4 regions of the Dactylosporangium sp. NPDC048998 genome follow, and region 1 is predicted to be linked to each of the others. Evidence: riboswitches for the same ligand, from Rfam matches in the RefSeq annotation. Region 1 holds a riboswitch; each other region holds the start of a gene.
The links. A riboswitch is a leader RNA that binds a small molecule or an ion and turns the genes downstream of it on or off. The one in region 1 is predicted to bind cobalamin.

Region 2: another riboswitch for cobalamin. It lies ahead of ACGFI8_RS44140 (ribonucleoside-diphosphate reductase subunit alpha); the one in region 1 lies ahead of cobN (cobaltochelatase subunit CobN).
Region 3: another riboswitch for cobalamin. It lies ahead of ACGFI8_RS27900 (ABC transporter substrate-binding protein); the one in region 1 lies ahead of cobN (cobaltochelatase subunit CobN).
Region 4: another riboswitch for cobalamin. It lies ahead of ACGFI8_RS34515 (CbtB-domain containing protein); the one in region 1 lies ahead of cobN (cobaltochelatase subunit CobN).

The regions. Positions count from the first base shown of each region.
Region 1 is NZ_JBICTV010000005.1:553,433-560,898, reverse strand. It holds gene cobN (cobaltochelatase subunit CobN) at 1-3,109, opposite strand, end outside; cobalamin riboswitch at 3,169-3,301, opposite strand; gene ACGFI8_RS16365 (precorrin-3B synthase) at 3,380-4,480, shown strand; gene ACGFI8_RS16360 (precorrin-8X methylmutase) at 4,477-5,118, shown strand; gene ACGFI8_RS16355 (precorrin-2 C(20)-methyltransferase) at 5,115-6,626, shown strand; gene ACGFI8_RS16350 (TetR/AcrR family transcriptional regulator) at 6,650-7,318, opposite strand; gene ACGFI8_RS16345 (Crp/Fnr family transcriptional regulator) at 7,420-7,466, shown strand, end outside.
Region 2 is NZ_JBICTV010000047.1:19,418-26,883, reverse strand. It holds gene ACGFI8_RS44160 (LysR family transcriptional regulator) at 1-327, shown strand, start outside; gene ACGFI8_RS44155 (AAA family ATPase) at 271-582, opposite strand; gene ACGFI8_RS44150 (serine/threonine-protein kinase) at 582-1,373, opposite strand; gene ACGFI8_RS44145 (ribonucleotide-diphosphate reductase subunit beta) at 1,494-2,471, opposite strand; partial or broken gene ACGFI8_RS44140 (ribonucleoside-diphosphate reductase subunit alpha) at 2,489-4,813, opposite strand; cobalamin riboswitch at 4,953-5,158, opposite strand; gene aceB (malate synthase A) at 5,322-6,929, opposite strand; gene ACGFI8_RS44130 (RNA-guided endonuclease InsQ/TnpB family protein) at 7,084-7,466, shown strand, end outside.
Region 3 is NZ_JBICTV010000013.1:197,717-205,182, reverse strand. It holds gene ACGFI8_RS27925 (class I SAM-dependent methyltransferase) at 1-37, opposite strand, end outside; gene ACGFI8_RS27920 (cysteine desulfurase-like protein) at 194-1,453, opposite strand; gene ACGFI8_RS27915 (helix-turn-helix domain-containing protein) at 1,676-2,260, shown strand; gene ACGFI8_RS27910 (ABC transporter ATP-binding protein) at 2,473-3,234, opposite strand; gene ACGFI8_RS27905 (FecCD family ABC transporter permease) at 3,234-4,235, opposite strand; gene ACGFI8_RS27900 (ABC transporter substrate-binding protein) at 4,295-5,272, opposite strand; cobalamin riboswitch at 5,303-5,476, opposite strand; gene ACGFI8_RS27895 (cytochrome c oxidase assembly protein) at 5,563-6,576, opposite strand; gene ACGFI8_RS27890 (FtsW/RodA/SpoVE family cell cycle protein) at 6,898-7,466, shown strand, end outside.
Region 4 is NZ_JBICTV010000022.1:96,830-104,295, reverse strand. It holds gene ACGFI8_RS34530 (sigma-70 family RNA polymerase sigma factor) at 1-131, opposite strand, end outside; gene ACGFI8_RS34525 ((2Fe-2S)-binding protein) at 234-875, shown strand; gene ACGFI8_RS34520 (CbtA family protein) at 862-1,680, opposite strand; gene ACGFI8_RS34515 (CbtB-domain containing protein) at 1,698-1,922, opposite strand; cobalamin riboswitch at 1,956-2,091, opposite strand; gene ACGFI8_RS34510 (cyclase family protein) at 2,146-2,970, opposite strand; gene ACGFI8_RS34505 (DUF929 family protein) at 3,184-4,104, shown strand; gene ACGFI8_RS34500 (vitamin K epoxide reductase family protein) at 4,091-4,567, shown strand; gene ACGFI8_RS34495 (YcnI family protein) at 4,647-5,366, shown strand; gene ACGFI8_RS34490 (GntR family transcriptional regulator) at 5,450-5,866, shown strand; gene ACGFI8_RS34485 (PP2C family protein-serine/threonine phosphatase) at 5,934-6,635, opposite strand; gene ACGFI8_RS34480 (hypothetical protein) at 6,699-7,391, opposite strand.

The DNA.
Region 1 (7,466 bases):
CGTCGGAGTCGGCGATGTCGTGCTCGCGGGTGTCGGTGTTCTTCACCGCGACGCTGATCCTGCGGTACGCGCCCTCCATGTCGGCGCGCGCCTCGACGCCGTCGACGCCGCGGCCGTACGCGTAGCCGCCCCACACGGCGTAGACCTCGGCGAGGTCCCGGTCGTCGCGCCAGTTACGGCTGTCGATGAGCGGGAGGATGCCCGCGCCGTACGCGCCGGGCTTGGAGCCGAAGACGCGCAGCGTGGCGCGGCGCTCGTCGCCGTGCCCGGCCGGGTCGTTCAGGTCGGCCTGCACGTGGGCGCGCACGTAGTTGTCCTCGGCGGGCTCCTCGGCGCTCGCGGCGAGCCGGACCGCGTCGTCGAGCAGGGCCACCACGTGCGGGAAGGCGTCGCGGAAGAAGCCGCTGATGCGCATGGTCACGTCGATGCGCGGGCGGCCCAGCTCGGCGAGGTCGATGAGGTCGAGGCTGGTGACGCGGCGGGACGCGTCGTCCCAGACCGGGCGGACGCCCAGCAGCGCGAGCGCCTCGGCGATGTCGTCGCCGGCGGTGCGCATGGCGCTGGTGCCCCACATGGACAGGCCGACGGACTTCGGCCATTCGCCGTGATCCGTCTTGTACCGCGAGAGCAGCGACTCGGCCATCGCCTGGCCCGTCTCCCACGCGAGCCGGCTCGGCACCGCCTTCGGGTCGACGGAGTAGAAGTTACGGCCGGTCGGCAGCACGTTGATCAGGCCGCGCAGCGGCGATCCGCTCGGGCCGGCCGGCACGTACCCGCCGTCGAGAGCGTGCAGCACCATCGTCAGCTCGTCGGTGGTGCGCGCCAGCCGGGGCACGATCTCCTCGGCGGCGAAGCGCAGCACGCGGACGACGTCCGGGTTATCGGAAAGATCCGAAATGTTCGAAGTATCCCAGTCCCGTGCCTCCATCGCGGCGACCAGCTCGCGGGCCTTGGCCTCCGCGGCATCCACCGACAGCCGATCCACGGAGGACTCGGACAGGCCGAGCGCCTCGCGCAGGCCGGGCAGCGCGGCGACCTGGCCGCCCCACATCTGCCGGGCGCGCAGCATCGCCAGCACCAGGTCGACGCGCGCCTCGCCGGTCGGCGCCTGGCCCAGCACGTGCAGGCCGTCGCGGATCTGCACGTCCTTGACCTCGCACAGCCAGCCGTCGACGTGCAGCAGGAAGTCGTCGAACTCGGCGTCGTGCGGCCGGTCGGCGAGGCCGAGGTCGTGGTCGAGGCGGGCGGCCTGGATCAGCGTCCAGATCTGGGCCCGGATCGCGGGCAGCTTCGCCGGGTCGAGCGCGGCGATCGTGGCGTGCTCGTCGAGCAGCTGCTCCAGGCGGGCGATGTCGCCGTAGCTGTCGGCGCGGGCCATCGGCGGCACCAGGTGGTCCACGAGCGTGGCGTGCGCGCGGCGCTTGGCCTGGGTTCCCTCGCCCGGGTCGTTGACCAGGAACGGGTAGATCAGCGGCAGGTTGCCCAGCGCCGCGTCGGACCCGCACCCGGCGGACATGCCGACGGTCTTGCCCGGCAGCCACTCGAGGTTGCCGTGCTTGCCGACGTGCACGACGGCGTGCGCCCCGAAACCAGCATCGGACGAGTCCGCAAGCCAGCGGTACGCGGCCAAGTAGTGGTGGCTCGGCGGCAGGTCGGGGTCGTGGTAGATGGCGACCGGGTTCTCGCCGAAGCCGCGCGGCGGCTGGACCATGACGACGACGTTGCCGCGGCGCAGCGCGGCCAGGACGATGTCGCCGGTGGCGGGGTCGACGAACAGCTCGCCGGGGGCCGGGCCCCAGTGCCGCTCCATCGCGGCGCGCAGGTCCTCGGGGAGGGTGGCGAACCAGGCGCCGTACCGCTCGGCGGAGATGCGCACCGGGTTGCCCCGCAGCTGCTCCTCGGTCAGCCAGTTGACGTCCTGGCCACCCGCGGCGATGAGCTCGTGGATCAGCGCGTCGCCGTCGGCGGGGAAGCCCTCGCCCAGGTCGTACCCCTGCCGCTGCATCGCCTCGAGCAGCCGCACGACGCTGGCCGGCGTGTCGAGGCCGACGGCGTTGCCGATGCGCGAGTGCTTGGTCGGATACGCGCTGAGCATGACCACCACGCGCTTGTCTGCGGCGGCCAGCCCGCGCAGGCGTGCGTGCGCGACGGCGATCCCGGCGACGCGGCCGGCGCGCTCGGGGTCGGCGACGTAGACGGTGAGGCCGTCCTCGTCGATCTCCTTGAACGAGAACGGCACCGTGATGAGCCGCCCGTCGAACTCGGGGATCGCCACCTGGGTCGCGGTGTCCAGCGGCGAGAGCCCGTCGTCGTTACCATCCCACGAGTCGCGGCTGCTGGTCAGGCACAGGCCCTGCAGGATCGGCACGTCGAGGGCGGCGAGCGCGCCGACGTCCCACGCCTCGTCCTCGCCGCCGGCCTGGGCGTCGGCCGGGCGGGTGCCGCCGGCCGCGAGCACGGTCACCACCAGCGCGTCGGCCCGTCGCAGCGTGTCGAGCAGCTCCGGCGGCGCGGTGCGCAGCGAGGCGGCGAAGACCGGCAGCGCGCGGGCGCCCTCGGCCTCGATCGCGTCGCAGAGGCGCTCGACGAACGCGGTGTTTCCGGCCACGTGGTGCGCGCGGTAGTAGATGACCGCGACCGTCGGGCCGTCCGGCCCGGGGCCGCCGGCTGGAGTTGGACGGCCCGAGCGCTCCAGCACGCCCCAGGCCGGGGTCTCCACCGGCGCGGCGAAGCCGTGGCCGGTCAGCAGGACGGTGTCGGAGAGGAACCGGTGCAGCTCGGCGAGGTTGGCCGGGCCGCCGAAGGCGAGGTAGGCGTGGGCCTGCGCGGCGAGGCCGGCCGGCACCGTGGAGTGGCTCATCAGCTCGGCGTCGGGGGCCTGCTCGCCGCCGAGGATCACCACGGGCAGGCCGGTGGCCAGCAGCGTGTCGAGGCCGTCCTGCCAGTCGCGGTACGCGCCGAGGAAGCGCACGACGACGAGGTCGGCGCCGCCGGCGAGCCCGGGCAGGTCCTCGACCGCGGTGCGGGAGGGGTTGGCCAGCCGGTAGTCCGCGCCGCTGGCGCGCGCGCTGAGCAGGTCGGTGTCGGACGTCGACAGCAGCAGGATCACGCCGGGGTCCTCCCTCGGGGTCCGCGCCCCAAGTCGGTCGGGATGGGTCCGGCGGCGGAGAGTCTCCTGGCTCCCGGATCGGCGCTCGCCCCCGGGCCTTCCCGGGGGTATGCACCCCGGTGGCCGTCGTCGCTGGAGGCTCACTCCCCGGTCACAGTGGCGGGACCGTCCCGGATTCGCACCGGGTTCCTCCACACGTCGCCGTGGTACAGCAGGCCCAACTCTGCGCGACGAGCGTGCGCCGCGTCAAGCGCAGGTAGTATCCGGCCCGTGCAGGCTGCCAACGGACGTGACGCCCCCGATCGGTGCCCCGGCGCCGTGCAGGTGCACGAGGCCGCCGACGGTGGGCTGGCGCGGGTCCGGCTGCCCGGCGGGCGGCTCACCGCCGCGCGGCTGGAGGTGCTGCGCGCGGCCGCCGCGGAGCTGGGCGACCCGGCGCTGGAGCTCACCTCGCGCGGGAACGTGCAGGTCAGGGCGCTGCGTCCGGGCGCGGAGCACGAGCTCGCGGCGCGGCTGACCGACGCCGGGCTGCTGCCCTCGGCGTCGCACGAACGTGTGCGCAACATCATCGCGTCCCCGTTGGGCGGCCCCGCCGTCCAACGGCTGGTCGAGGCGTTCGACGCCGGGCTGTGCGCGACCCCCGAGCTGGCCGGCCTGCCGGGCCGGTTCCTGGCCACGATCGACGACGGCCGCGGCGACGTGACCCCGCTGCTCGGCGACGTGGGGCTGCACGGCTCGCGGCTGGTCCTGGCCGGCGCCCCGACCAGCGCCTCCGGCGGCGCCGAGCTGCTGGTCCGGGCCGCCCTGGCCTTCCTGGCGGAGCGGGCCGCGCAGGGGTCCCGGGCCTGGCGGCTGGCCGAGTTGGCGGACGGGCCCGCGCGGGTCGCGGCCCGGCTGCGGGCCGTGCTGACGGGCGAGGACCTCCCGGCGACGGGGCCGGTCGAGCCGGGCGTGTCCGCGCACGGCGTGGTCGTGGCCGTGCCGCTGGGCCTGCTCGCGGGCGCCCAGTCGGCGGCGCTGGCGGGCGCGGCGAAGGAGATGATCGTCACGCCCTGGCGGACCGTTGTCGTCCCCGCGGTACCGATGGAAGAAGCTGACTCGACCGTCGCCGGACTGGCCGCCGCCGGGCTCACCGCCGACCCCGCCTCGCCATGGGCCGGGGTGACGGCGTGCGCCGGGCGGCCGGGCTGCGCCAAGGCACTCGCCGACGTCCGCGCGGACGCCCGGGCCGCCGTGGCCGCCGCCGGCGCACGGGAGCCCGGCGCGGTGCCGGTGCACTGGGTCGGCTGCGAACGGCGCTGCGGCGCGCCGAGAGGAAGGCACGTGGAGATGCTCGCGACGCCCGCCGGGTACCGGAGCGCGGTCGTATGACGCAGCGCAGCGACCTGCCGGCGGAGTACATCCGCGACGGCGCGGAGATCTACCGGCGCTCGTTCGCGACGATCCGGGCCGAGGCCGACCTGTCCGCGCTGCCCGCCGACGTGGCGCAGGTGACGGTCCGCATGATCCACGCCTGCGGCATGGTCGACCTGCCCGCCGACGTCGGCTACTCCCCCGGCGTCGTCGCGGCCGCGCGCGCGGCGCTGCGCTGCGGGGCGCCGATCCTGTGCGACGCCGAGATGGTCGCGTCCGGGGTGACCCGCGCGCGGCTGCCGAGGGACAACGACGTGGTGTGCACGCTGCGCGATCCCGGCGTACCGGGGCTGGCGGAGCGGCTCGGCACCACGCGCAGCGCGGCGGCCCTCGAACTCTGGCGGGGCCGCATCGACGGCGCCGTCGTCGCCATCGGCAACGCGCCGACCGCCCTGTTCCGCCTCCTGGAGCTGGTCGCCGAGGGCGCGGGCACCCCCGCCGCGGTGCTCGGCATCCCGGTCGGGTTCATCGGCGCGGCCGAGTCGAAGGCGGCCCTGGCCGGCTCCGGGCTGGAACACCTGGTGGTGCACGGCCGCCGGGGCGGCAGCGCGATGACGGCCGCCGCCGTCAACGCGATCGCGGACGAGAAGGAATGACCACGGTGGACAGCGGCAGGCTCTTCGGTGTCGGTCTGGGCCCCGGCGACCCGGAGCTCGTGACGGTCAAGGCCGCCCGGCTCATCGCCGCGGCGCCGGTCGTCGCGTACCACAGCGCCCGGCACGGGCGCAGCATCGCCCGCTCGATCGCCGCGCCGTACCTGCGTGCGGACCAGATCGAGGAGGCACTCGTCTATCCGGTGACGACCGAGGACACCCCCGACTACCGCGGCGTCATCGAGGAGCACTACGACGCGTGGGCGGCCCGCCTCGCCGCGCACCTCGACGCCGGCCGCGACGTCGTGGTGCTGTGCGAGGGCGACCCGCTCTTCTACGGGTCGTACATGCACATGCACAAGCGGCTCTGCCGGCGGTACCCCACCGAGGTCGTCCCCGGCGTGACGTCCGTGTCCGGCGCGTCGGCCGTGCTGGGCCGCCCCCTCGTCGAGCGCGACGAGATCCTCACCGTGCTGCCCGGCACGCTGCCCGCCGACGAACTCGCCGAGCGCCTGGCCGCCACCGACTCCGCGGCGGTACTGAAGCTGGGCCGCACGTTCGGCCCGGTCCGCGAGGCGCTCGAGCGCGCCGGTCGGCTCGGCGACGCCTGGTACGTCGAGCGCGCCACCACCCCCGGCGAGCGCATCGCCCCGCTGGCCGAGGTGGACCCGGCGACGGTGCCGTACTTCTCCCTGGCCCTGCTGCCCTCCCGCGTGCACGAGGAGACCGCGGCCGCGCTCGCCGAGGCCGCCCCCGCGCCGGGGCAGGGCGAGGTCGTGGTGGTCGGCCTGGGGCCCGCCGGCCGCGACTGGCTCACCCCGGAGGCGCAGGCCGCGCTCGCCGCCGCCGAGGACCTCGTCGGCTACGGCCCCTATCTGGCGCGGGTCCCGGACAACCCGCGGCAGCGCCGGCACGCCTCCGACAACCGCGTCGAGGCCGAGCGCGCCGAGTTCGCACTGGCGCTGGCCAAGGAAGGCCGCCGGGTCGCGGTGGTCTCCTCCGGCGACCCGGGCGTCTTCGCGATGGCCGCCGCCGTGCTGGAGGTGGCGGCCGAGCCGCGCTGGAAGGACGTGCCGGTGCGGGTCCTGCCCGGCCTGACCGCCGCCCAGGCGGTGGCGAGCCGGGTCGGCGCCCCGCTGGGCCACGACTTCTGCGTGCTGTCGCTGTCCGACCGCCTCAAGCCGTGGGACGTGATCGCCGGCCGGCTGGAGGCCGCCGCCCGCGCCGACCTGGTCATCGCGGTCTACAACCCGGGCTCGCGCACGCGGACCTGGCAGGTGGAGGCCGCCCGGGAGCTGCTGCTGCGCCACCGCGCCGCCGACACCCCGGTCGTGCTCGGCCGCGACGTCGGCGGCCCGGCCGAGTCGGTCCGCGTGGTGCGCCTCGCCGACCTCGATCCGGCCGAGGTGGACATGCGGACCCTGCTCATCGTCGGCTCGTCACAGACGCGGCTGCAGGACCGCGGCGCGGCGACGCCGGTGGTCTGGACCCCGCGCCGCTACCCCGCCTGAGGCCCCCGCCACCCGGCTAGGCCTCAGGGCTGCTGCAGGACCCGGCGGATGGTGGCCGCGACGTACTCGGGGTCGCGGTGGTCGCGCAGCACGACGACCGTGGAGCCGCCGTCGCCCGCGGGCTCGTCCGGGCGGGTGAACAGCGAGACGACCTGGGCCATGGCCGCGTCCAGCTCGGCGGCCGGGTCCGCGGCGTCGCGGCGCAGCCAGCGGCGCAGGACGTGGTTGTGCGCCGAGACCACGGCGGCGGCCATCAGCTCGGCGCGCAGCGCCGCGCCGGGGGCCGGGCCCATCCAGTCGGCGATGAACTCGCGGAAGAGCCGCTGGTACCGCGCGACGCTGGCGATCTCGCGGTCGCGCAGGGCGGCTACCCGGCTGGTCAGCGCGTAGCGGCGCCGGGCCCGGTCGCCCTCCTCGACGTAGCGCAGCAGCACCAGCCGTACCGCGTCGGTCACCGCGACGAGCGCGGTCTCGGCGCTGGAGGTGGCCAGGCGCTCACGCACGGCCGCGACGAGCCGGTCGTGGTCCGGGAAGATCACGTCCTCCTTGGACCGGTAGTGCCGGAACAGCGTCGTGCGGCCGACGCCGGCGCGGTCGGCGATCTCGTCGGCGGTCGTCTGCTCGTAGCCGCGCTCGTCGAACAGGTCCAACGCCGCGTCGACCAGGCGCTCTCGTACGGGGATTCCGGTCACCGTGCCATCCTCGCGCATCGTCGGACTGGCTGTTGCCTCGCCGCTCTGGGATCAAGTACCGTCATAACGGTACTTGGTACCGCGCCGCTCCGGGAGGGCCGATGTCACCGACATATTCACCCGAGCTCGTGCGCACGGCCGGGCTGTT
Region 2 (7,466 bases), on a different contig from region 1:
CGGGACACGCTCGAGCTCGCCCTGCGCCGGCTCGACCCGGTGCCCGCCCAGCTGGCGCTCGGCTCCAACGCCGCGGTGAAGGGCGCGGCCATGGCCGGCAGCGCACCGGCGGTGCTCAGCCGGTACGCGGTTGAGGCCGAGTTGGCCGCGGGGCAATTGGTGGCCGTACCCGTGGTGGACCTCTCGCTGGTGCGCACCCTGCGGGCCGTCTGGCCGCGCGGCCGGCGGCTGACCGGCGCGGCCACGGCGTTGTTGCAGGTGATCGACGTGTCACCTCGGCGACGTAGGGACGGTGTGAATTCCATCAGGCCCGCCACGGTCGGGTAGTAGGTGTATCCGGCGTAGGCCAGGTCGCCCGCCGCGATCCTGATGGACCGCGTCGAACTCCAGGTCCCGCCGGTACTGGTCGAACTTGCCCGCCACGAACCAGCCGTCCCGGTCCGTCACCACCGGCCGCAGCCCGTCGACCAGCGCCGACTTGCCCACCCCGGGCGCCCCGCCGACCAGCACCGCGCGGCACCGGCCGTCCAGCGCATCGGTGAACGCCGCCGCCAGCGCCGACACCTCGTCGTCCCGCCCCATCAGCCGCGACGGTGGCCGCAGGCGCAGCGGAACGTCGCGAGCCGACCCGCAGCGCGGCCGCGCCCGGGTGTGCGCCGGCGGACCGCAACCGCTGCAGGTCGTAGATCACGCCGTCGGCCGTCTGGTACCGGTTGTCCGGCTCCCTTCTCCAGCAGGTGCATGATGATCTCGGACAGCCCGGCGGGCAGGGCGCGGTTCGCCTGCGCCGGCGGCACGGGCACACGAGCCAGATGGTCGTGGGTGAGGCGCAACGGGTCGCCGGATCCGAACGGCGGCTCGCCGGTCGCCAGCTCGTACAGCGTCGCACCCAGCGCGTACAGGTCGGCCCGCTGATCCGCAGACCGGCCGGTGCGCCCGGTCTGCTCCGGCGCCAGGTACGCCAACGTCCCGACGATCTCGGTGTGATGCGTGAACTCGGGACGGATCTCGGCGAACGACGTCGCCAGCGCGAAGTCCACCAGGCAGGGGGCGCCGTCGCGGGAGATCAGGATGTTCGCCGGCGTGATGTCGCGATGCGTCACACCGCGGCGGTGCATCCCCGCCACGGCCCGGGCCAACTGCTCCGCGAGCCCGATCAGGTCTCCGGCGGCCAGCGGCTTCGCCCGTCCGGCCCGGCTGGTGCCGCCGACGTCCTCCACCACGATCGACCCCCGGCAGCGTGGCGCCTCCACCAGCTGCGCGACGCCGGCGACGCCACGTAGCCGCCCCAGGATCGCCAGCTCGTGCTGCAGCCGGCGCCCACCGACAGACAGCCTGGTGACGCGTGTGTTTTCGCTCTCGTGCAGCAGCACGTCCCGAACGGGCGGGTCCCGGCCCGACCATTCGACACCCCCAACCTCCGTCCTTTACCCACCATTGTGCGCGGAAGCGACTATTCGCCACCTGCATGACGCCTCCGCGACCGCGATTCGTCAGAAGTCGTCGTCGAAGCTGACCGTGCCGGTGACGCCGACCTGGTAGGCCGAGACGCGCCGCTCGAAGAAGTTCGACAGCTCCTGCACGTCCTGTAGCTCCATGAAGGCGAAGGGGTTCGCGCTGCCGTACAGCAGCGCGATCCCCAGCATGGCGAGCCGCCGGTCGGCGACGTGCTGCAGGTACTCGCGCATGTCCACAAGGGACAGTCCGGAGATGCCCTGTTCGAGCAGGTCGGCGGCGAACTGCACCTCGCACTCCACGGCCTCGGCGAGCATGTCGCGCACCTGCTGGGCCATCTCGTCGTCGAACAGGTCCGGCTCCTCGGCACGGACGGTGTCGACGACGTCGAACGCGAACGCCATGTGCATGGACTCGTCGCGGAACACCCAGTTGGTGCCCGAAGCGAGGCCGTGCAGCAGTCCGCGTGAGCGCAGGTAGTACACGTAGGCGAAGGCGCCGTAGAAGAACAGCCCCTCGATGCAGGCGGCGAAGCAGATCAGGTTGAGCAGCAACGCCCGCCGATCCTCGCGCGTGCGCAGCCGGCGCAGCTCGTGGATCGAGTCGATCCAGCGGAAGCAGAACTCGGCCTTGCGCCGGATCGACGGGATGTTCTCCACGGCCGCGAACGCCGCGAACCGCTCGGACTCGTCGGGCACGTAAGTGTCGAGCAGGTTGAGGTAGAACTGGACGTGCACAGCCTCCTCGAACAGCTGCCGGGACAGGTACAGCCGGCCCTCGGGCGAGTTGACGTGCTGGTAGAGGTTGAGCACCAGGTTGTTGGCGACGATCGTGTCGCCGGTGGCGAAGAACGCGACCAGCCGCGAGACGAGGTGCCGCTCGGCCGGGGTGAGCCGGTCGAGGTCGGGCAGGTCGCTGTGCAGGTCCACCTCCTCGACGGTCCAGGTGTTCTTGATGGCGTCCTTGAACCGGTCGAAGAAGTGCGGGTAGCGCATCGGCCGCAGGGTGAGGTCCATGCCGGGGTCGAGGAGGCTCACTGGCAGGCCTCGCACGACTCGGGGTTCTCCAGCGAGCACGCGACGGCCTCCGCCGGGGCGGCGACGAGCGAGACGGCCGGCGCGGTGATGGAGACCGTCGCCTGCTGGATCCGGGTCGCAGGGCGGGAGCGCAGGTAGTAGGTCGTCTTCAGGCCGGACTTCCAGGCGTGCAGGTACATCGAGGAGAGCTTGCCGATCGTCGGCGCGCTCACGAACAGGTTCAGCGACTGGGACTGGTCGATGTAGGGCGCCCGGGCGGCGGCGAGGTCGATCAGGGCCCGCTGCGGCAGCTCCCACGCCGTGCGGAACAGCTCCCGCACGTCGGCGGGCAGCTCGGCGATGCCCTGCACGGAGCCCTCGGCCCGCTTGATCTGCTCGCGGATCGGCGCGGTCCAGAGCCCGCGGGCCTTGAGCTCGCGCACGAGGTACGTGTTGATCTGCAGGAACTCGCCCGACATCGTCTCGCGCTTGAACAGGTTGGACACCTGCGGCTCGATGCACTCGTAGCAGCCCGCGATCGAGGCGATGGTCGCCGTCGGCGCGATCGCGACGAGCAGCGAGTTGCGCAGCCCGTGCTCGGCGATCCGGGCCCGCAGCGCCGCCCAGCGCTCGGCCTGAGCCGGCTCGGCGCCCCACAGGTCGGGGTGCAGCACACCGCCGGCGGCGCGGGTCTCGGCGTAGGCGGGGTGGGCGCCCAGGCGAGCGGCCAGGTCCGCCGAGGTCTCCAGCGCGGTCAGGAAGATCTCCTCCTGCACGCGGGTGGACAGCTCGCGCGCCGCGGCGGAGTCGAACGGCAGCCGCAGCGCGAAGAACGCGTCCTGCAGCCCCATCAGGCCGAGCCCGACCGGCCGCCAGCGCGGGTTGGACGCGGCCGCCTGCGCCGACGGGTAGTAGTTGATGTCGATGACCCGGTCGAGGAAGACCACTGCGGTGCGCACCGTGTCGCGCAGCTTCTCCCAGTCGACGCCGCCGGTGGTGACGTGCGCGCCGAGGTTGATCGAGCCCAGGTTGCACACCGCCGTCTCGTCGTCGCTGTTGACCTCGACGATCTCGGTGCACAGGTTTGACAGGTGGATGGTGTTGCCGGGCGCCCCGGTCTGGTTGGACAGGCGGTTGGACGGGTCCTTGAAGGTCATCCAGCCGTTGCCGGTCTGCGCGAGGGTGCGCATCATCCTGCCGTACAGATCGCGCGCCTTGACGGTGCGGACCGCCTTCTTCTCGGCGACCCGGTACGCCGCGTCGAAGTCCTCGCCGTAGAGGTCCGGTAGTTCGGGTGCGTCGGAGGGGTCGACCAGGGACCAGTCCTCGTCGGCCTCGACGCGGCGCATGAACTCGTCCGGGATCCAGTTGGCGAGGTTGAGGTTGTGGGTGCGGCGGGCCTCCTCGCCGGTGTTGTCCCGCAGCTCCAGGAACTCCTCGACGTCCGGGTGCCACGGCTCCAGGTACACGCAGGCCGCGCCCTTGCGCCGGCCGCCCTGGTTGACCGCCGCGACCCCGGCGTCGAGGGTCTTGAGGAATGGCACGATCCCGTTCGACCTGCCGTTGGTGCCCCGGATCAGCGCACCCCGCCCGCGCACCCGCGACCACGAGATGCCGATGCCGCCGGAGAATTTCGACAGGCGCGCGACCTGGTGGTAGCGCTCGTAGATCGAGTCGAGCTCGTCACGCGGCGAGTCGACCAGGAAGCACGAGGACATCTGGGTGTGCCGGGTGCCCGAGTTGAACAGCGTCGGCGAGCTCGGCAGGTAGGCGAGGCTGGACATCAGCCGGTAGAAGGCGATCGCCTCGCCCGGGTTCGCCGACAGTCCGCAGGCCACGCGCAGCAGCCAGTACTGCGGCGTCTCCACGACGAGGCGGGTCTCGGGGTGGCGCAGCAGGTACCGGTCGGCGACGGTGCGCAGCCCGAAGTACTCGAAGCGCAGGTCCCCGGCCGGGTCCACGGCGTCGTCGAGCTTGCGGGCGTTGCGGGTCACGAACTCGGCCGTGTCGTCGCCGACGAGCCCCAGCCCGTGCGCGTACGCGATGGACTGGCTGAAGCTCGCCACCCCCTGCCCGCGGACCTCCTTGTCCACGAACGCGGCCAGCAGCCGCGCCGCGAGCTTCGAGTACTGCGGCTCCTCGCCGGTCAGCTCCGCCGCCGTCTGGATCGACAGCCGGTCCAGCTCGGCGGTGGTCGCGCCGTCGTACAGCCCGCTGATCGTCTTCGTGGCGACCCGCAGCGGGTCCACGTCGGCGAGGTCGGCGACCCACCGCTCGACGGCCCGCACGATCTTGTTGACGTCGACCGCCTCGGCGTCGCCGTTGCGTTTCCGGACCCGCATCGCGATCCCCTCTCCTCACACCCATCGGCGAGGTCGCCGGACGCGCGGGGAGACGCCGCCGGAGCCCCGCGGCGGCATGCGGCGCGGGCCCGGCTGATGGCGTCGGCCGTCCCGCGCGGCCTTCGACCGCCGCGCACCGGTCGGTGCGCGGCGCGCTGGCAGGTCTTCGGACTCGCGGGCGTCGTGCTCGTGCCTACTGGCCGTCGCTTCCCAGGCTCGCGCCCAGTGCTTGTGTGACGGCGGTCGTTCCCACTCACCGCTGCGGGGCAGTCCCGGATTCGCACCGGGTTCCCTCTTGCCCCGGCCACCCTGACAGGCGGCCGGACCAGCTGCGGTCAACACCATATATGGGTACGCCTGCGAATGCACAACACCAGATGATGTGCCGGCGTGTCGCGTGTGCTGCGTCACTCCGGCGGGTGGAACCAAACTGGCCGGCTGCGTGACAGCGCGACGCCGGTGAACGTCACAGCGTCACCGGCGTCGATGCGTGAACTTGGGTCGTTCGTCAGCCGTCCGCTCCGGACCGGCTGGACGGTGCGAGGTGCCGGGCGTACGCGTCCGTGGTGAAGAACGGCGGAAGGGACTCCTGCAGCGCGGTGCGCTCGAGGACACCGGCCGCCGCCACGGCGCGGTCGCGGTCCGGCCCCTCGCGCCCCGCGACCAGGTCGGCCAGGGCCTCGGCCAGCAGCGACCGGACCAGATCGTCGGTGACGCAGCCACCCTCGGCGAGCGGCGTGCGGTGGTGCAGCCACTGCCACACCTGGCAGCGGGCGATCTCGGCGGTCGCCGCGTCCTCCATGAGGTTCCACAGCGCCACCGCGCCGGTGCCGCCGAGCCAGGCGTCGACGTACCGCAAGGCCACGGCGACGTTGGACCGCAGTCCGTCGGCGGTGACCTGTCCCGGGGTCTTGTCGACGGCGAGCAGGTCGGTGGCGGTGACCACGACGTCGTCGCGAAGCCGGTCGAGCTGGTTCGGACGGTCGCCCAGGACCGCATCGAACTCGTCCCGGCACACCTCGACCAGGCCCGGGTGGGCGACCCAGGACCCGTCGAACCCGTCGCCGGCCTCACGCTGCTTGTCCGCCCGCACCCGGGAGACGGCCGCCTCGTTGACGTCCGGCGACCGGCTCGGGATGAACGCGGCCATGCCACCGATCGCGTGTGCGCCGCGCCGGTGGCAGGTGCGCACCAGCAGTTCGGTGTAGGCGCGCATGAACGGCACGGTCATGGTGACGTCGGAACGGTCGGGCAGGACGAAGTCCGTCCACTGCCCGAAGTTCTTGATGATGCTGAAGATGTAGTCCCAGCGGCCCGCGTTCAGCCCGGCCGAGTGCTCACGCAGCTCGTACAGGATCTCCTCCATCTCGAACGCGGCGGTGATCGTCTCGATCAGCGTCGTGGCCCGGATGGTGCCCTGCGGCAGGCCCAGATACTGCTGGGCGAAGACGAAGACGTCGTTCCACAGCCGGGCCTCTCGGTGGTCCTCCAGTTTCGGCAGGTAGAAGTACGGCCCTGAACCGGCGTCGAGCTGCCGCCGCGCGCAGTGGAAGAGGTACAGGCCGAAGTCGACCAGGCTGGCCGAGATCGGCCGTCCGTCCACCGCGATCCACTTCTCCACCAGATGCCAGCCGCGCGGCCGGACGACGATCGTGGCCGGGTCGTCGCCGAGGACGTACCGCTTGCCGCGCTCGTCGGTGAAGTCGATCCGCCGATCCAGCGCGTCGATCAGGTTGAGCTGCCCCCCGATGATGTTGTGCCAGGTCGGTGCGGTGGCGTCCTCGAAGTCGGCCAGCCAGACCCGCGCGCCGGAGTTGAGGGCGTTGACGGTCATCTTGCGGTCGGGCGGGCCGGTGATCTCGACCCGCCGGTCGGTCAGCCCCGGCGCGGGTGGTGCCACCCGCCAGGTGGGATCCTGGCGGATCCGGGCGGTCTCCGGCAGGAAGTCGGGCAGCTGGCCGGTGGTAAACCGGGCGCGGCGGGCCCGCCGGGTGTCCAGCAGCGCCGCCCGCCGAGCCGCGAAGCGCTCGTCGAGGGCGACCAGGAAGTCCAGCGCCTCGGCGGTGAGGATCTCGTCGTATCGTTCGGCCGGCGGGCCGATGATCTTGTACCTCATCGGATTCCTTCCGTGGAGACCCCCGCCTTCAGGCGGGGGAGGAAACGGAACCCCTGCGGAGCAGGACAGGAAAGCTGATGCGCCGCCATGGCGGATCGGCGTCTGCCCGCGTGTCACCGCAGGTCCACAAAATAGATCGGCCAAGATGTGAGGCGTGTCCAGGACGGTGAAGCGGGCGTTCAAGTACCGCTGCTACCCGACCGGCGCGCAGGCCGCCGAGCTGGCCCGGACGTTCGGGTGCGTCCGGAAGGTCTACAACCTGGCCCTCGCGGCCCGCACCGAGGCGTGGACGTTGCGGCGGGAGCGGGTCAACTACAACGCGACCTCGGCGATGCTGACCGCGTGGAAGCAGACCGAGGAACTCGCGTTCCTCAACGACGTCTCGTCGGTGCCGTTGCAGCAGGCGTTGCGGCATCTGCAGTCCGGGTTTGCGAACTTTTTCGCCGGCCGGGCCGGCTACCCGAGCTTCAAGTCGAAGAAGAAGTCCCGGCGGTCGGCGGAGTACACCACCAGCGCGTTCCGGTTCCGTGGCGGCAG
Region 3 (7,466 bases), on a different contig from region 1:
CGGACGAATATGCCTGCCGAACCTGCTCCATGGTCACCGCGCGACTATATGACCTCTCGGACCGGGCAAGAGCAGGCCCGGGACCAGCACGGGGAAGCACGTCGACTCTTGCAGGCATGGCTCGACGCGAACGACACGTGGCAACGCAGCCGGATTGAGGATGACTGACCCGCTGACGCTTCGCTCCGCCGTGTCACTGGGCAAGGAAAGCGGCCAGGCCGTCGAGGACGCGCGCGATGTCGGTGTCGTCGCTGTAGGGGGCCAGGCCGAGCCGAAGCGCGTGCTCGTCGTCCAGGCCGAGGCGGCGGAACGGCTCGTATGCGTAGAAGGACCCGGCGGGGGCGAGCACGTCACGGCCCAGAAGGAATCGGTACGCGTCCCAGGTCTTGCGGCCGGGCAGGGTGACCAGCAGGGTCGGGGTGCGGTCGGCGGCACGGGAGTGGACCACGACGTCGGAGCCCAGTGCCGCGAGTCCGTCTTCGAGCAGGCGGCGAAGGCGCATCTCGTGCTCGTCGACGGCATGCAGAGAGGCCCGCAGCCGCTCCCGCCGCGAGGAATCGCCGTCCGTGGCTCCGACGGCTGCGGGGGCGATGTCTGCCAGGAAGTCAACGGCGGCGGTGGCGCCGGCGAGGGTCTCGTAGGGCAGGGTGCCGAGTTCGAAGCGCTCGGGGACGGCGTTGGTGGAGGGGAGCAGCTTGTCCGGATGCAGGGTCCCGAGGAGGTCGGGGGATGCGGCCAGGACGCCGCAGTGCGGGCCGAGGAGCTTGTACGGGGAACAGACGTACAGGTCCGCACCGAGGGCGGGGACGTCGACGAACTGGTGCGCGGTGTAGTGCACGCCGTCGACGTAGACCAGCGCGCCGACGGCGTGCGCGGCGTCGGCGATCGCCCGCACCGCCGGCTTGGTGCCGAGCAGGTTCGACGCGGCGGTGACCGCGACCAGCCGCGTCCGTTCGGTGATGGCCGCCTCGACGGAGGCCGGATCGATCTCGGCGGTGGTGGGATCGAGGTCGATCCAGCGTACGACCGCACCGGCGTTCTCCGCGGCGATCACCCAGGGCCGGACGTTGGCGTCGTGGTCGAGCCTGCTCACGACGACCTCGTCACCCTGGCGCCACTGCTTGGCGATCACCCGGGAGAAGTCGAAGGTCAGGTGCGTGGCGCTGCGGCCGTGGACGATCCCGCGGGCGGGAACGCCGAGCAGATCGGCGTAGGCCTGCCGGAACGCGGTGACCGCGGCGTCAGCGTTTGCCTCCGACACCGAGCCCGTGCCGCGGTTGGACAGCGGGCCGGTGATCGTGGCGGTGATCGCGTCGGCGACCGACTGCGGCGTCTGTGTGCCGCCCGGGCCGTCGAAGTGCGCAATGCCCGAGGCCAGGGACGGGAACTGCGCCCTCAGCGCAGCGACGTCGAACTCGGTCGACCCACCGGCGGCGGATGCAATGGAGGTCATTGTCGGTCTCCTGAGGGTCGAGCCACGTCGTGGCGGTCGGGGGAGGCGCCGGGAGCAAGGCAGGTGATCAGCTGCCGGTCACCGAACTCCGGGCAGCTGCACTCTGTTTCATCGGTACATGCAATATAGTGCAGACCCCTGTCGTGTGCAATATGCTGCATGCTGTGACCGGGCTCGTGGTGGACGGGTCGTGCGCCCACCGGGCTGAGTGCGGAGGTGTCGATGGAAACGAAGGCCGGCTGGAGCGACCCGTTCATCGAACGGGTCGGCCAAGAGGTCCGCCGGCGCCGTCAGGAGGCAGGCATGACGATGCAGCAGCTGGCCGACGCCTCCGGTGTGAGCATGCGGATGCTCAGCCACATCGAACTCGGCGAGGCCAACCCCAGCCTGGTCACCGTCGCCAAGGTCGCACACGCCCTCGGCACCGACTTCGCGTCCCTGGCCCGCGAGACCCGGCCCGGCTCACTGGTCGTCAACGCCCCTGGCACCGCCACCGGTATCTGGTCCTCCGCTGCCGGAAGTCACGCGGTGCTGTCCACCGCGAGCACAGTGCGACCCTCGGCAGCCTTGTGGGACTGGATTCTCGTCCCCGGGGACTCCTACCGGGCAGAGCCGGACCCGCCCGGCAGCGAAGAGCTGTTTCTGGTCATCAGTGGTGTACTCACCCTGATCGCCGACGGCCACGACGACACGGTTCTCGACGCGGGTGCATCAGCGCGGCTCGCCACCGACCGGGACTACGGCTACCGCAACGACGGCAGCGAGCCTGTCAGGTTCATCCGCGTCACCCACGTAACGGCCTGGTAGTGCCTTCTTCTGAGCTGCCGTCTGAACATCGAGGTGGTGCCAGGACATACCATTAGGGCCCGTACGGTGAGATCCGGGACAGCTCGTTCAGCGTCGACGTGTTCGTACCAGATGTCGTCGGGGTGGACGATGATGAGCGGGCCGAGGTTGCACGGGAAGAGGCAGCCGGTGGCCGCCGTGGTGGGTGACGGAGCGGGCCACCAGCAGGACGTTCATGCTGCCGGTCGCCGGTAGGTGATGACCGGGTGTCCGTCGTGCACGGTAACCCGCGCGTCCACGCCGTAGACGTCGGCGAGGAGGGCGGGGGTCAGCACGTCGAGCGGTGGCCCGGACGCGGCGACCCGGCCGCGGTCCAGGACCACGACGAGGTCGCAGAACATCGCGGCCAGGTTGAGGTCGTGCAGGGCGGCGAAGGTGGTGATGCCGGCGCGGCGGACCAGGTGGAGCAGCTGGAGCTGGTGGCCGATGTCGAGGTGGTTCGTGGGTTCGTCGAGCAGCAGCAGGTGCGGTTCCTGGGCCAGCGCGCGGGCGAGCTGGACCCGTTGGCGTTCCCCGCCGGACAGCGTCTGCCACGTGCGGTGGGCGTAGGCGGTCATGCCGACCTGTTCGAGCGCGTCGGCGGCGGCCGCCCGGTCGGTGTCGCTGTCGGACCAGCGGGAGCGGCGATGGGGGGTGCGGCCGAGCAGCACTACGTCGAGCGCGGTCAGGTCGAGATCGGTCTCGGTGTACTGCGCGAGCAGCGCCATCCGTCGTGCCGCGTCGGCCCGGCGCAGCACGGTGACGTCGTCGCCGTCGAGGGTGACCGTCCCGGACGTCGGTGGGGTGAGGCCGGCGACGACGCGCAGCAGGGTGGTCTTGCCGGAGCCGTTGGGGCCGAGCAGGCCGACCAGGCTGCCGCGCGGCGCCGCGCAGGTCACGTCCTCGAGGATGCGGGCGGCTGGCACCGCCCACGACACGTCGCGGATGTCGAGCATCAGCCGTTCACCTCCCGCCTGCGCAGCAGGACGACAAACGCGGGCACCCCGAGCAGGGCGGTCAGCACGCCCGCCGGCAGCTCGCGGGGCTCGAACAGGGTCCGGGCGGCGGTGTCCACCCAGATCAGGAAGATCGCCCCGGCGAGCACGACGACCGGCAGCAGCCGCCGATGGTCGGGGCCGGTGAGTAGCCGGGCGGCGTGCGGCAGGATCAGACCGACGAAGCCGATCGCGCCGCTCACCGCGACCAGGACCGCGGTGAGCAGGGCGGTGGTGATCAGCAGCAGCCATCGGACCCGGCCGACGTCGACGCCGAGGGTGGCGGCCGCCTCTTCGCCGAACGCGAACGCGTTGAGCGCTCTGGCGTGTAGCAGGAGCAGGGTGAGCGCGACCGCGAGGACCGGCGCGGCCCAGGCCAGGGCCGTCCAGTCGGCGCGGGCGAGGGATCCGGACAGCCAGAAGGTGATGCTCTGCGTGGCGTGCGGATCCGCCACCCAGATGATCACGAACGAGGTCAACGCGGCGCAGAGCTGGGCGAGGGCGACGCCGGCGAGCACCACTCGGGTCGGTCGCAGGACCGCCTTCCGGCCGGCGGCGGCGATCACGAGCGCGAACGCGGCGATCGCGCCGGCGAACGCGCCGCCGGAGAGCGCCATGACCCCCGTGCCGATGCCGAGGACGAGGACGGCGACCGCGCCGAGCGAAGCCCCGGACGACACCCCGAGCAGGTACGGGTCGGCGAGCGGGTTGCGGGTGACCGTCTGCATGACCGCCCCGCAGGAGGCCAACCCGGCGCCGACAACGGCGGCGCCCAGCACCCGCGGCAGGCGCAGCTCCCACACGATGTGGTCGCGCAGCAGCGGCACGTCGGCGTGTATCAGGCCGAGGTGGTCGGCGATGACGGCCCAAACCGTGCCCTGCGACAGGTCCGCGGGCCCGAACGTCACCGCCGTGCCCACCGACAGCAGCAGAACAGCCGCCAGCACGAGCACCGCCGCCACGGTTCCCACCGTCCGCAGCGCCCGGGGCCGTGCCGCGTCCGCGCGGGTGGTGACGGCGGTCAGCTGCCCGCTCCGCTGATACCGCGGGCCAGGGCTTCGACGGCGAGCACGTTGCGCACGCCCGCCGAGGTCGAGGAGAACGGCAGCACGACGTACCGCTTCGCCTTGACCGCGGGCAGATCTTTGAGCGTCGCGTTGTTTTCCAGGAACGACTGCTTGGCCGTGGCCTGGTCCCAGCTCGCGTCGACGAGCACGATGACGTCCGGGTTGCGCTCGGCGACGGTCTCCCAGCTGGTGTCCGCCCAGCTGCCGGTGACGTCGGCGAAGGCGTTGACGGCCCCGGCCGCCGTCATGATCATGCCTGGGCTGCCGCAGCAGGCGCCGACGCTCGGCGCGTCGCTGCCGCCGTCCCACCACAGCACCTTGGCCCCCTTGGCGCCCGCCGCGGCCTTCGCGATGCGGGCCTGCTGGTCGCTGATCAGTGCCTCGGCCCGGTCCTGCACGCCGAAGATCGCGGCGATCTCGCGGATCTCGGTGAACACGTCATCCATCGCCAGCTTCGCCGGCCGGGTCTCTTTCGGGCAGCCGGCGGGCGAGAGGTACGTGCCGATGCCCAGCTTCTGCCACTCGCCACGGTCGCCGACACCCTCGTCGCCGAAGGCGCTGGAGAACGACCCGTAGACGAAGTCCGGCGCGGCCTCGAGCAGCTTCTCCTTCGCCGGGTACTCCTTGGCCAGCACCGGAACCTTGGCGTAGGCGGCGGCGTACTCGGGCAGGACCTGGTCGTCGAGGTACGCGGTGCCGATCATCCGGTCCTGCAGACCGAGTGCCAGCATGATCTCGGTAGCGGATTGGTTCATCGTGACGGCCCGCGCCGGCGGCTCGCTGATCGTGACCGGCGTGCCGCAGTTGGTCAGCGCCACCGGACCGGCCGACGCGGACGCCGTGGCGCGGGGCTCGGTGCCGGAGCAGCCGGTGAGCAGGACGATGAGAACGGACAGCGGCGCGAGAGCGCGCCAGGACGCAGGGGACCGCACAGCGGGACCGCCTTCCAGCACCTCGTGGACGGGTCGTTCGGGTGCCGTGGCCGGTCTCCTGGCTGACGGGTGGTGCGCCGGCGGCCGGCCTTCCCAGGCTCGCGCCCAGTGACCTTGCGGTGGCCTCCGGCATCCCGATCACAGTGGCGAGGGCCGCTCCGGTCTCACACCGGCTTCCCGAACACCACGGCCAGGACACCCTAACCACACCGCGCGCCGTCCGTCACCATGGCCTGCGCCACCCTGACGACCTCGTGGCAGGCAGCGGCTCGACGCCGCCGGACTTGGCCTCAGTCGTGATCGCGACGCTGGAACTGGGCGGCCCGGTCGCCGAAGACCGAGGCGTCCGTCTCCCACCAGGGCCGCTCGACGCCGAACCCCCCGTCCTCGTCGCCGGGCGCGCCGGTGCCGCCGTCCGCCCCGGCCACGTCCAGTGCCTCGTCGACGCGTCGGGCCTCGCGGGCGTCGGCCCGGACCCATTGCAGCAGGAGCAGACCGAGGAACGGCACGTCGACGGCCTCGCCGATGCACCACAGGAAGTCGCCGCCGAGCTGCTGGTCGTGCAGGAGGCTCCCACCCCAGGGGCGGCCAAGGGTGGCGAGGTACGCGCCAGCGATCACGTGGGTGTCGAGCCGGATGACGATGCCGGGCACGGCGTCGGCGAGCAGCTCGATCAGCGCGAACATGAGGGCCAGCAGGTACGGCACGGGTGCCGCGATGGTGTCAGCCTCCCAGATCGGCACGAGCACGGCCAGCCCGGCTAGCAGCAGCGCCAGGTGGGTCAACGACGCGAGTACCGGATGTTGCAGCGTCGCCTGGTACCACGGCGTGAAGAAGACCAGGAACGGGATCAGGGCGAGCAGCAGCGGACTGACCACCGGCACCGTGAACAGGCGGGCCGGGCGGCTGTGCAGGACCGTGTCGAGCCTCGCCGACCCGGCCGGCCCGAGTGCCGCCTTGGCCAGCTCGATCGGCCGGCCCAGGGCCAGCAGCAGCGGGACCACCATGAGCAGCGCGACCACCTGCATCGCGTACGCCGAGAACAGCACTGGGGCGTAGACGCCGAGCCAGCCCATCGTGGTCGCCGCGAGGGCGACCAGACCCACGCCGAAGAAGGCGAGGGTACGCGCGACGGGCCACTGCCCGCCGGCGCGGCGGACCCGCCACACGCCGAACAGGTAGCCGCCCGCGGCGACGAGCACGGCCGCCAGCACCAGCGGGTCGACCCGCCACGCGTGCGGTGCGGCGGCGAGGCTGGGCGCGGGCGGCCCGCCGTAGCGGACCAGATCGAAAACTGACGCCATACGTCCTGGCCTTCCTGCTGGTCATGGCGGCCTTCGACCCCGACGCGGCCAACTCTATGCACAGCGGCGGCCGGCGTCTGCGGGATGGCATCCGAGAGCCAGATGGCGTCAACGACTCGTACCGCGCCTCGGCTGCGTGGGCGCCAGATATTTGCGTCGCCACGCAAATAGCCTGTACGTTGTCTACCTGGCGGGACGGGACCACGATGCCGTCCGTAGCTGCGTGACGTCTTTCCCCACACTGCATCGGGGGCCCAGCGGCTGTGGTGATCGCGGTCTCCGGCGCCGGCCGAAGCGGCCGTTGGTCCCTTGGAGTCCCCGTTGGCGAACAAGCCGATACGCAAGCCTGAAGAGGCTGCTGCGGTCGCGCATCCCGATCGCGCTGATCCGGCGGCTGGAGGGCTGAACACGCTTCGGGTCAGGGGTGGCCTGGTCACCCTGCGAGGGCTGCTGCAGCGGCCGCTCGCCTCCTACTATCTCCTGCTGTCGTGCAGCGGGCTGCTGCTCGTCATCGGGCTGGTCATGGTCTTCTCGGCTACCAGCGTCGATGCTCTTGGGCGAACCGGAAACGCATACTCGCCGGTGGTCCAGCAGGGCGTTGGGGCCGTCGTGGGCCTGGGCGCATTCTGGTGGTGCCAGCGCCTACCGGTACGCACCTACCGTGCGATGGCGCCCGTCGGGGTGTGGTTGGCCATTCTGTCGATGTTCGCCGTTGACGCACTCGAGTTCATGGCACGCCTGCGGTCAGACCCTGACGGTGTACCGCGTCCACTGCACCTCGGCCCGGTGTACGCCCAGGACCGGTGGTTGTCATTCGGCTCGGTGCAACTGCAGCCCTCCGAGCTGGGCAAGTTGGCCCTCGCCGTGTGGGCGGCGGACGTGCTGGCGCG
Region 4 (7,466 bases), on a different contig from region 1:
GCGCGCAGGAGCGTGTCCTGCACGAGGTCCTCGGCGCGGTGGCGGTCCCGTTCGTACCGCGAGACGAAGGCGAGCAACACACCGTAATGCTCGGTGTACAGCGCGGTCATGAGCTCCTCGTCGCGCGTCACGCGCAGCCCCTCTCGACGGCCTCCCCACACGGGTCTACACCACGAGGCCGTTCAAGGTTCAACCAACCGCCGGGATCCCGAGCCGGCGGATAGGGTACGGGCGTGAACCCGTACTTCGTCTGGGAGGACCCCGAGGCCGGGGCCGGCTGGCGCCCGTTCGCCGAGCTGCTCGACCCCGGCGTGGTGGCGGAGCGGGTGGCGGTGTCGCGGCAGGCGCTGGTGGCGATGTTCGGGCTCGCCGAGGACGCAGTGCCGGAGCGCGTGGTCGCGTCCGTGCTGTTCCTCGGGTACGCGTCGCGGCTCCTGTCGCCGCTGCTGGCGGAGTCGCTGGAGGGGACGATCCGCGGGGTGACGCCGGCCGACCTGTGGTGGCGGCCGGTGCCCGGCGGGCCGCTGCCGATCGCCGCGCGGGCGGTCGAGGCGCGGCCGGCCGCGGACCTGTTCGACGTGGCGGTGCTCGGCCTGGTGGCCCCGCTGCTGGAGGTGTTCCGGGCGCGGTTCCGGCTCTCGCCGCAGGTGCTGTGGGGCAACGTCGCCTCCGCGCTGGGCGGGGCGGCCGGGCAGCTGCCGAAGGGCGCGTGGCCGGCCGTGGCGGACCTGCTGGGCAGGCCGCCACTGGCCGGCATGGCGATCGTCGGGCAGGGGGCCGGCGGGCAGGGGTCGCTGCGCCGCCGCAACTGCTGCCTGTACTACCGCATCCCCGGCGGGGGCACGTGCGGCGACTGCGTGCTCAGGCCAGCGTGACCGCCGCGGGGCGCTCGGCGACCCGCGGCCGCTCCAGCAGGCGCTCGGCGAACGTACCGAAGACGAGGCCGATCGCGGCCCACATCAGCAGCTGGGCGCCGACCGCGTACAGGCGGAACTGGTAGAGCAGGTCGGCCGGGAAGCCCGGGAAGATGATCTTCCCGTCGCCGTCGAGCAGCGGCAGGGGCGTCTCGGTCGACTGGTGCAGCTCCTTGTTGGCGTCCAGGTCGCCCAGGTCCGGCAGCAGCGCGAACAGGATGCCGATCGCCACCACGTAGGCGCCGACGGCCAGCAGGGCCGCGTTCCACGTGCCGAACCTCGGGTGCAGCCGGCGGCCGAGCCAGGTCGCCAGGATCATGAGCACCACGGAGGCGCCGGTGAGGACGAGGTACAGCGAGCTGCGCAGCCCGATCGTGGCGTCGTTGCCGACCGCCGGCGGGTTCGTGGGGTACTTCAGGAACGGCACCAGGTAGACCCCGGTGAACGCCGCCGCGGCCACCAGCAGGGCGAGCGGCCGGGCCCGGACACGCCCGACCCGGCCGAGGCAGATCGCATACGCGACGGCGAACAGGGCCCCCATCGCGACGCCGAAGAGGATCAGCGCCGCGCCGATGCCGACGTTCTCCTGGATGGTGCGGCTGAACATCTCGTGCTCGTGCCCCTCGCCCAGGGCGTGCGAGCGGCCTTCCTCGTAGTCGATGGCCTGCTGGATCAGGGGCTCGGCGAGGATCCGGGCGAAGACGAACGCGAGCACGCCGCCGACTGCGCCGGCCAGCACGCCGCGCAGGATGAGTCGCTTTTCCATTGTGGGCGGGCGCCGGCTCAGTGGCAGGGGAAGCCGAGGAAGTGGCGGCCGTCGTGCACGAACTCGTGCACGTGGGCGTCGTTGCCGAAGATCGACACGGCGCCCTGGTCGATGCCGACGAAGTAGTAGACCAGCAGGGCGAGCAGCGCGGTGCCGCCGAGCCAGAACAGCGAGCGGGAGATCGGCAGGACCAGCGGAGTGGTGGTCGCCTGGGGCGTCTCGGCGCCGGAGATGGAGCTCATCGGTGGGCCTCCTTCAGGGATCGTGCGTCCCTCGTCTGGATGGGGCGTCGTGGCGGAGGAGTACCCTGACTCACCGCGAGAAGCGGCTCACAGTGGCGCGACCGTGCTGGACTTGCACCAGCTTCCCTCACACCGTCACACGTCAGACACTAAGAGCCGGGCACTCCTTACGTCAATCGGGCCGGCGCCCGTGAGCACCGGCCCGTGTCGATTCACACACGCATCACACCCGCACGCCCGGCGGGATCACCCCGAAGATGAGGGCGGTCGATCCCGACCCCTTGTGGTTGATGAAGCCGCCGCAGAGCACCGACGCGCCCGTCGCAGGGAAGTGCGCGAGCCCGGCGAGGATCTCCAGGCTGACCCGGTGCCGCTGGTACACCAGCAGCGAGGCGCGGAACTCCGGGTCGGTGCCCAGGTCGGGGCCGAACGTGTCGATCCCGGTGCCGCCGTTGTGGCCGATCCGGCCGGTGTCGATGAACCACTGCACGGTCTCCGGCGCGAAGCCGGGCTGGCGCAGCACGCCGTCGGCGTCGAGGTTGGGGAAGGCCGGGGTCCCCCACTTGTACTCCCAGCCGGTCCACATGATGATCATGGACTCGTCGGGGATGCGGCCGTGCCGGCGCTCCCACTGCTTCACGTCGTTGACGGTCAGCGCGTAGTCGGCGTTGCGCGCGCACTTGTCCCGCACGTCGATCTTCACCGCCGGCAGGAACAGGTCGTTGGGGTCGAGTTCGTCGGCGAGCGGCTCGCCGGCGTTGAAGTGGCCGGGCGCGCCCCAGTGCGTGCCGGTCGCCTCGCCCTCCCGGACGTACTGCAGGTAGTACCCCTCGTTCTCGATCGTGGCGATGGTCTCCAGCGTGAACTCGGGGTCGCCGGGGTAGATGTTCGTCTTCGCCGGGTCGTTGACGTGCGACAGGCTGATGAGGCGGGTCTTGCCGGGGCGCAGCGCGCTGCCGCCGGCGGGGGCCGCCGCGGCGGTCCCGGCGAGCCCGGCGGCGCCGGCGACGGCTCCCCCGGCCGCCGCGAGCAGGTGTCTTCTCTGCATATTTCTCGAATCGTCCCTTCGCATCCGTGCACGACGATGTTCCTGCCGACTGTAGGGCCTTCGGAGCCCCGCATCCGGGACCTTCGACCCGGTCCGGTGCGCGCCCGGTCGCCTACGATCGGTCGTCGGCGGGTGATCTTTCGCGAGATCTGGGAACCTTCGCCGCGTCGCGTGCGACTAAGTGGAATACCGACGGATCCGGAAGGTGGCCGCGTGTCCAAACGGCAACGCGACTCGCGCGAATACGCGCGCCGAATGCGCATGATCCAGGAGCGGTCGAACGCCCGGCGCGGCCGGATGCGCACGGCGTACTCCGCCATCGGCGTGGTGCTGCTGATCTTCGCCGTGATGATCGTGGTCAAGCTCGGCAGTACCGGCGGCGGCCAGGAGGCGCCGAGCGCGCTGCCCACCGGCGCCGCGGCCGCCGAGATCGTCCAGGGGGTGACGACGGTGCCGGCCGCGACGCTGGACTCCGTCGGCAAGGGCTCCGCCCAGGTGCTGCCCTCGGTGATCACCGACCAGCCCCCGCTCACCGACGGCGGCAAGCCGCTCATCCTCTACGTCGGCGCCGAGTACTGCCCGTTCTGCGCCGCGCAGCGCTGGCCGGTGGTCGTCGCGCTGTCGCGGTTCGGCACGTTCAGCAACCTCGGGCTGACCACGTCGGCGGCCGACGACGTGTTTCCGAACACGCCGACCCTGTCGTTCCACGGCGCCACCTACACCAGCCAGTACATCGCCTTCCAGGGCGTGGAGACGAGCACGAACGTGCGCAAGAACGGCACGTACGGGACGCTGGACAAGCTCACCGACGCGCAGGCGGCGGTCGTGCAGAAGTACAACGCGCCGCCGTTCGTGTCGCAGCAGTCCGCCGGCACGATCCCGTTCATGGACTTCGGCAACAAGGCGCTGCTGGGCGGCGCCACGTTCAGCCCCCAACTGCTGCAGGGGCACACGCACGCCCAGGTGGTGAGCGCGATCCAGGACCCGAACAGCCAGCTCGGCGGGGCCGTCAACGGCAACGCGAACGCCCTGACCGCCCTGATCTGCCGGATGACGGGCGACCAGCCCACCGACGTGTGTTCCAGCGCCGCCGTGAAGGCCTTCCAAGGGGAGTTCACCAATGTCGGCAAGTGAAGTCGCGATCGACCGGCGGCTCGTGCAGTCCTGGGTGCCGCTCGCGTCGCTGGTGCTCGCCGTGGCCGGCCTGGGCGTCTCGGTGTACCTCACGATCGAGCACTTCACCTCGTCGACCACCCTGGCCTGCCCGGAGACCGGCGCGCTGAACTGCCTGAAGGTCACCACCTCGGAGCAGTCGGCGGTGTTCGGCATCCCGGTGGCGGTGCTCGGCCTCGTGTACTTCGTGGCGATGCTGGTCCTCTCGCTACCGGCCCTGTGGCGCTCCACGCTCCCCGCGGTCCGCTACGGCCGGCTGGCCCTCGCCTCGATCGGCGTCCTCTTCGTCTTCTACCTGGTCTTCGCCGAGCTGTTCACGCTGAACGCGATCTGCCTGTGGTGCACGGCGGTGCACGTGCTGGCGGTCGGCCTGTTCGCGGTGACCGCGGTGGGCACGGCGTACGCCGATCCGTCGGACCTGTAGTTCCGATCGGGAACTTCGCGGGGATGTGTGGCGACTATCCGCGCGACACATCCCCGGTATCCCGAGAGGAACGCTCGCCATGCGCCTGACCCACGTGGTCCGCACCGGTGTCGCCGCGGCCGCGGCCGTCGCCGCGGCCCTGGCCTTCCCGGCCACCGCCTCCGCGCACGTCACCGTCAACCCGAACACGGCCTTCCAGGGCGGCTACGCGAAGGTGACGTTCCGCGTGCCCACCGAACGCGACGACGCCAGCACCACGAAGGTGGAGGTGGCGATCCCGACCGACAAGCCGATCGTGTCGGTGTCGCTCAAGCCGGTGCAGGGCTGGACGGCGACGACGGAGACCACGAAGCTCGCCACCCCGGTCAAGACCCACGGCGGCGACGAGGTCACCGAGGCCGTCTCGAAGATCACCTGGACCGCGGACGCGAACTCGGGGATCAAGCCCCACGAGTTCCAGGAGTTCGACGTCTCGCTCGGCCCGCTGCCGGAGACGGACCAGATCGTGTTCAAGGCACTCCAGACGTACTCCAGCGGCGAGATCGTCCGCTGGATCGACGAACCCTCGGCCGGTGGCGAGGCCGAGCACCCGGCCCCGGTCCTGAAGCTCACGAAGAAGGCCGACACGACGACGGTGTCGACCACCACGTCGGCTGCCCCCGTGGCCGGCGGCGGCTCGTCGGACTCCGGCGGCAACGGCACCGCGATCGGCCTCGGCATCGCTGGCCTGGTCCTCGGCCTGGCGGGCCTGGTGATGGGCGTCCTGGCCTACCGCCGCGCCCCGGCCCCCGCCGCCTGACTCCTGCTTGACGGGTCCGGACGCGCCGTGTCCGGACCCGCCCCCCTCTGGCATCGTTATGGCCACTTGGCTACATTGACGAGGTGGCCCGCTACCAAGAGCTCGCCGACGCGCTGCGCGGGCAGATCGCATCCGGCGCGCTGCCGCCCGGCGACCCCGTGCCCAGCGCCGACCGGCTGGCCCACGAGTACGACACCGGGCGCGACACCGCCCTCAAGGCGCTGCGGCTGCTGCGCCGCGAGGGCCTGCTCCTGCTCGGCCGGGACAACGTCGTGCGGGTCGGCCCGGTGCAACTGCGTACCGCGCGCGGGGCGCCCGAGCGCCCGCCGACGATCGTCGACGTGCCACCGGAGGGCGTGGTCCGGGCCCGGATGCCGACGCCGAGGGAGCGCGACGAGCTCGGCCTGCCCGACGGCGTCCCCGTCCTGGTGGTGCGGATCGGCGAGGACGAGGAGGTCCACCCGGCGACCGGCACCGGCATGCGCTGGCCGACCGGCTGAAGACACCCGGTCCGAGTCAGGCCGAGTCAGGCGGGGTCAAGACGGGGTCAAGACGGGTCAGGTCAGGTCAGGCCGGATCCGGCAGATAGTCGACCACGACGACCGTCACGTTGTCGCGCCCGCCGGCCAGCACGGCGCGGCGCACCAGGTCCTCCGCGGCCTGCGCGGGATCCGCGCAGGTGGCCAGGACGGTGGCGATCTCCTCGTCGGCGACCTCCAGGGACAGGCCGTCGGAGCAGACGAGGTACCGCTCGCCCGGCACCGCAGTGCGCACCCACAGGTCCGGCCGGGGGCCCGGGTCGGTGCCGAGCGCGCGGGTGATCACGCCCCGGCGCATGGTGACCGACTCGGGGGCGACGTGGTCGACGGTGAGCTGGCCCAGCTCGCCACCGGCGAAGCGGTACACCCGCGAGTCCCCGACGTTGAACACGATCCAGCACTCGTCGCCGTCGACGATGCCGAGACAGAGGCCGGCGGCGGTGGTGCCCATGCCGCCCTGGGTCGGGTCGGCGGCGGCCGCGGCGAGGATGTCGGCGTTGGCGTGCACGATCTCGTCGCGCACGTCGAGCGGGCCGGCACCGCCCCGGGCGGCGAGCTCGTCGAGGCGCTGCAGCGCGGCGACCGCGAGCCGGCTGGCCACGTCGCCGGCCGCGTGGCCGCCCATGCCGTCGGCGACGGCGAAGACGCCGGTGCCGACGAGGGCGCTGTCCTCGTTGCGACGCCGGACCTTGCCGACGTCGGTCGCCGCGCCGGCGCGGATGTTCGCCATCAGACCTCCACCGCCATCAGACCTCCACCGCGGCGGCACACCGCGAGCGGCCGAACTCCGCCATCAGACACCCACCGGCTGCGCGAGCAGGTCCAGCAGCCGGGCCACGACCGCCTCGCGGCCGATCGGGCGGCCCGGGTCCGGGCGTTCCAACGAGTCGGACATGAACCAGGCACCGGCCGCACTGCGAGCCACGGCCACGCCCGCCTCCTCCGCGTCGCCGGCCTGCGTGCGGACCAGCACCGTCGCCGCGCCACCCCCCAGCGCACCAGGGCCCGGCGCACCAGGGCCCGACGTGCACAGGTCCAGGAACCGCAGGACCGGGGCGGCCAGCGGCTCGGCCGCGTCGATCAGCTCGACGGAGAACAGCCCGTACGACCCCGGGTAGACCGCGAGCCGGCCAGTGACGCCGCTGAACAGGTGCACGACCACGGGGCGCTCGCCCATCCAGCCGGCCGCCTCGGTGCTGGTGTGCCGGGTCGCCAGCGCCGCGATGGCGCACTGGACGAACTCGCCCGGCACCACCCGGCTGCCCTCGAGCCGGCACAGGTCGCGGGCGACGAGCGAAGCGACCCCGGAGGCCACCACGATGCCGGTGGAGACGCCCGGCTGGAAGTTGAGGCGCCGGCGCACGCCGTCGACGTCGACCCCGCGCTCGGCCGCGGAGCGCAGCACGAACTCCAGCTCCGCGAACGTCAGCGTCACCGGGCCGCCGGTCGCGTCGCCGGTCAGCTGGTCCGCTCGATGGTCGGCCATGGCCGCTGCATGCTCCCTCAAACCGCTGAGATTACCGGTGGTCGCAAGCCCTGCGCGACCCGGCCGCGCCCTTCT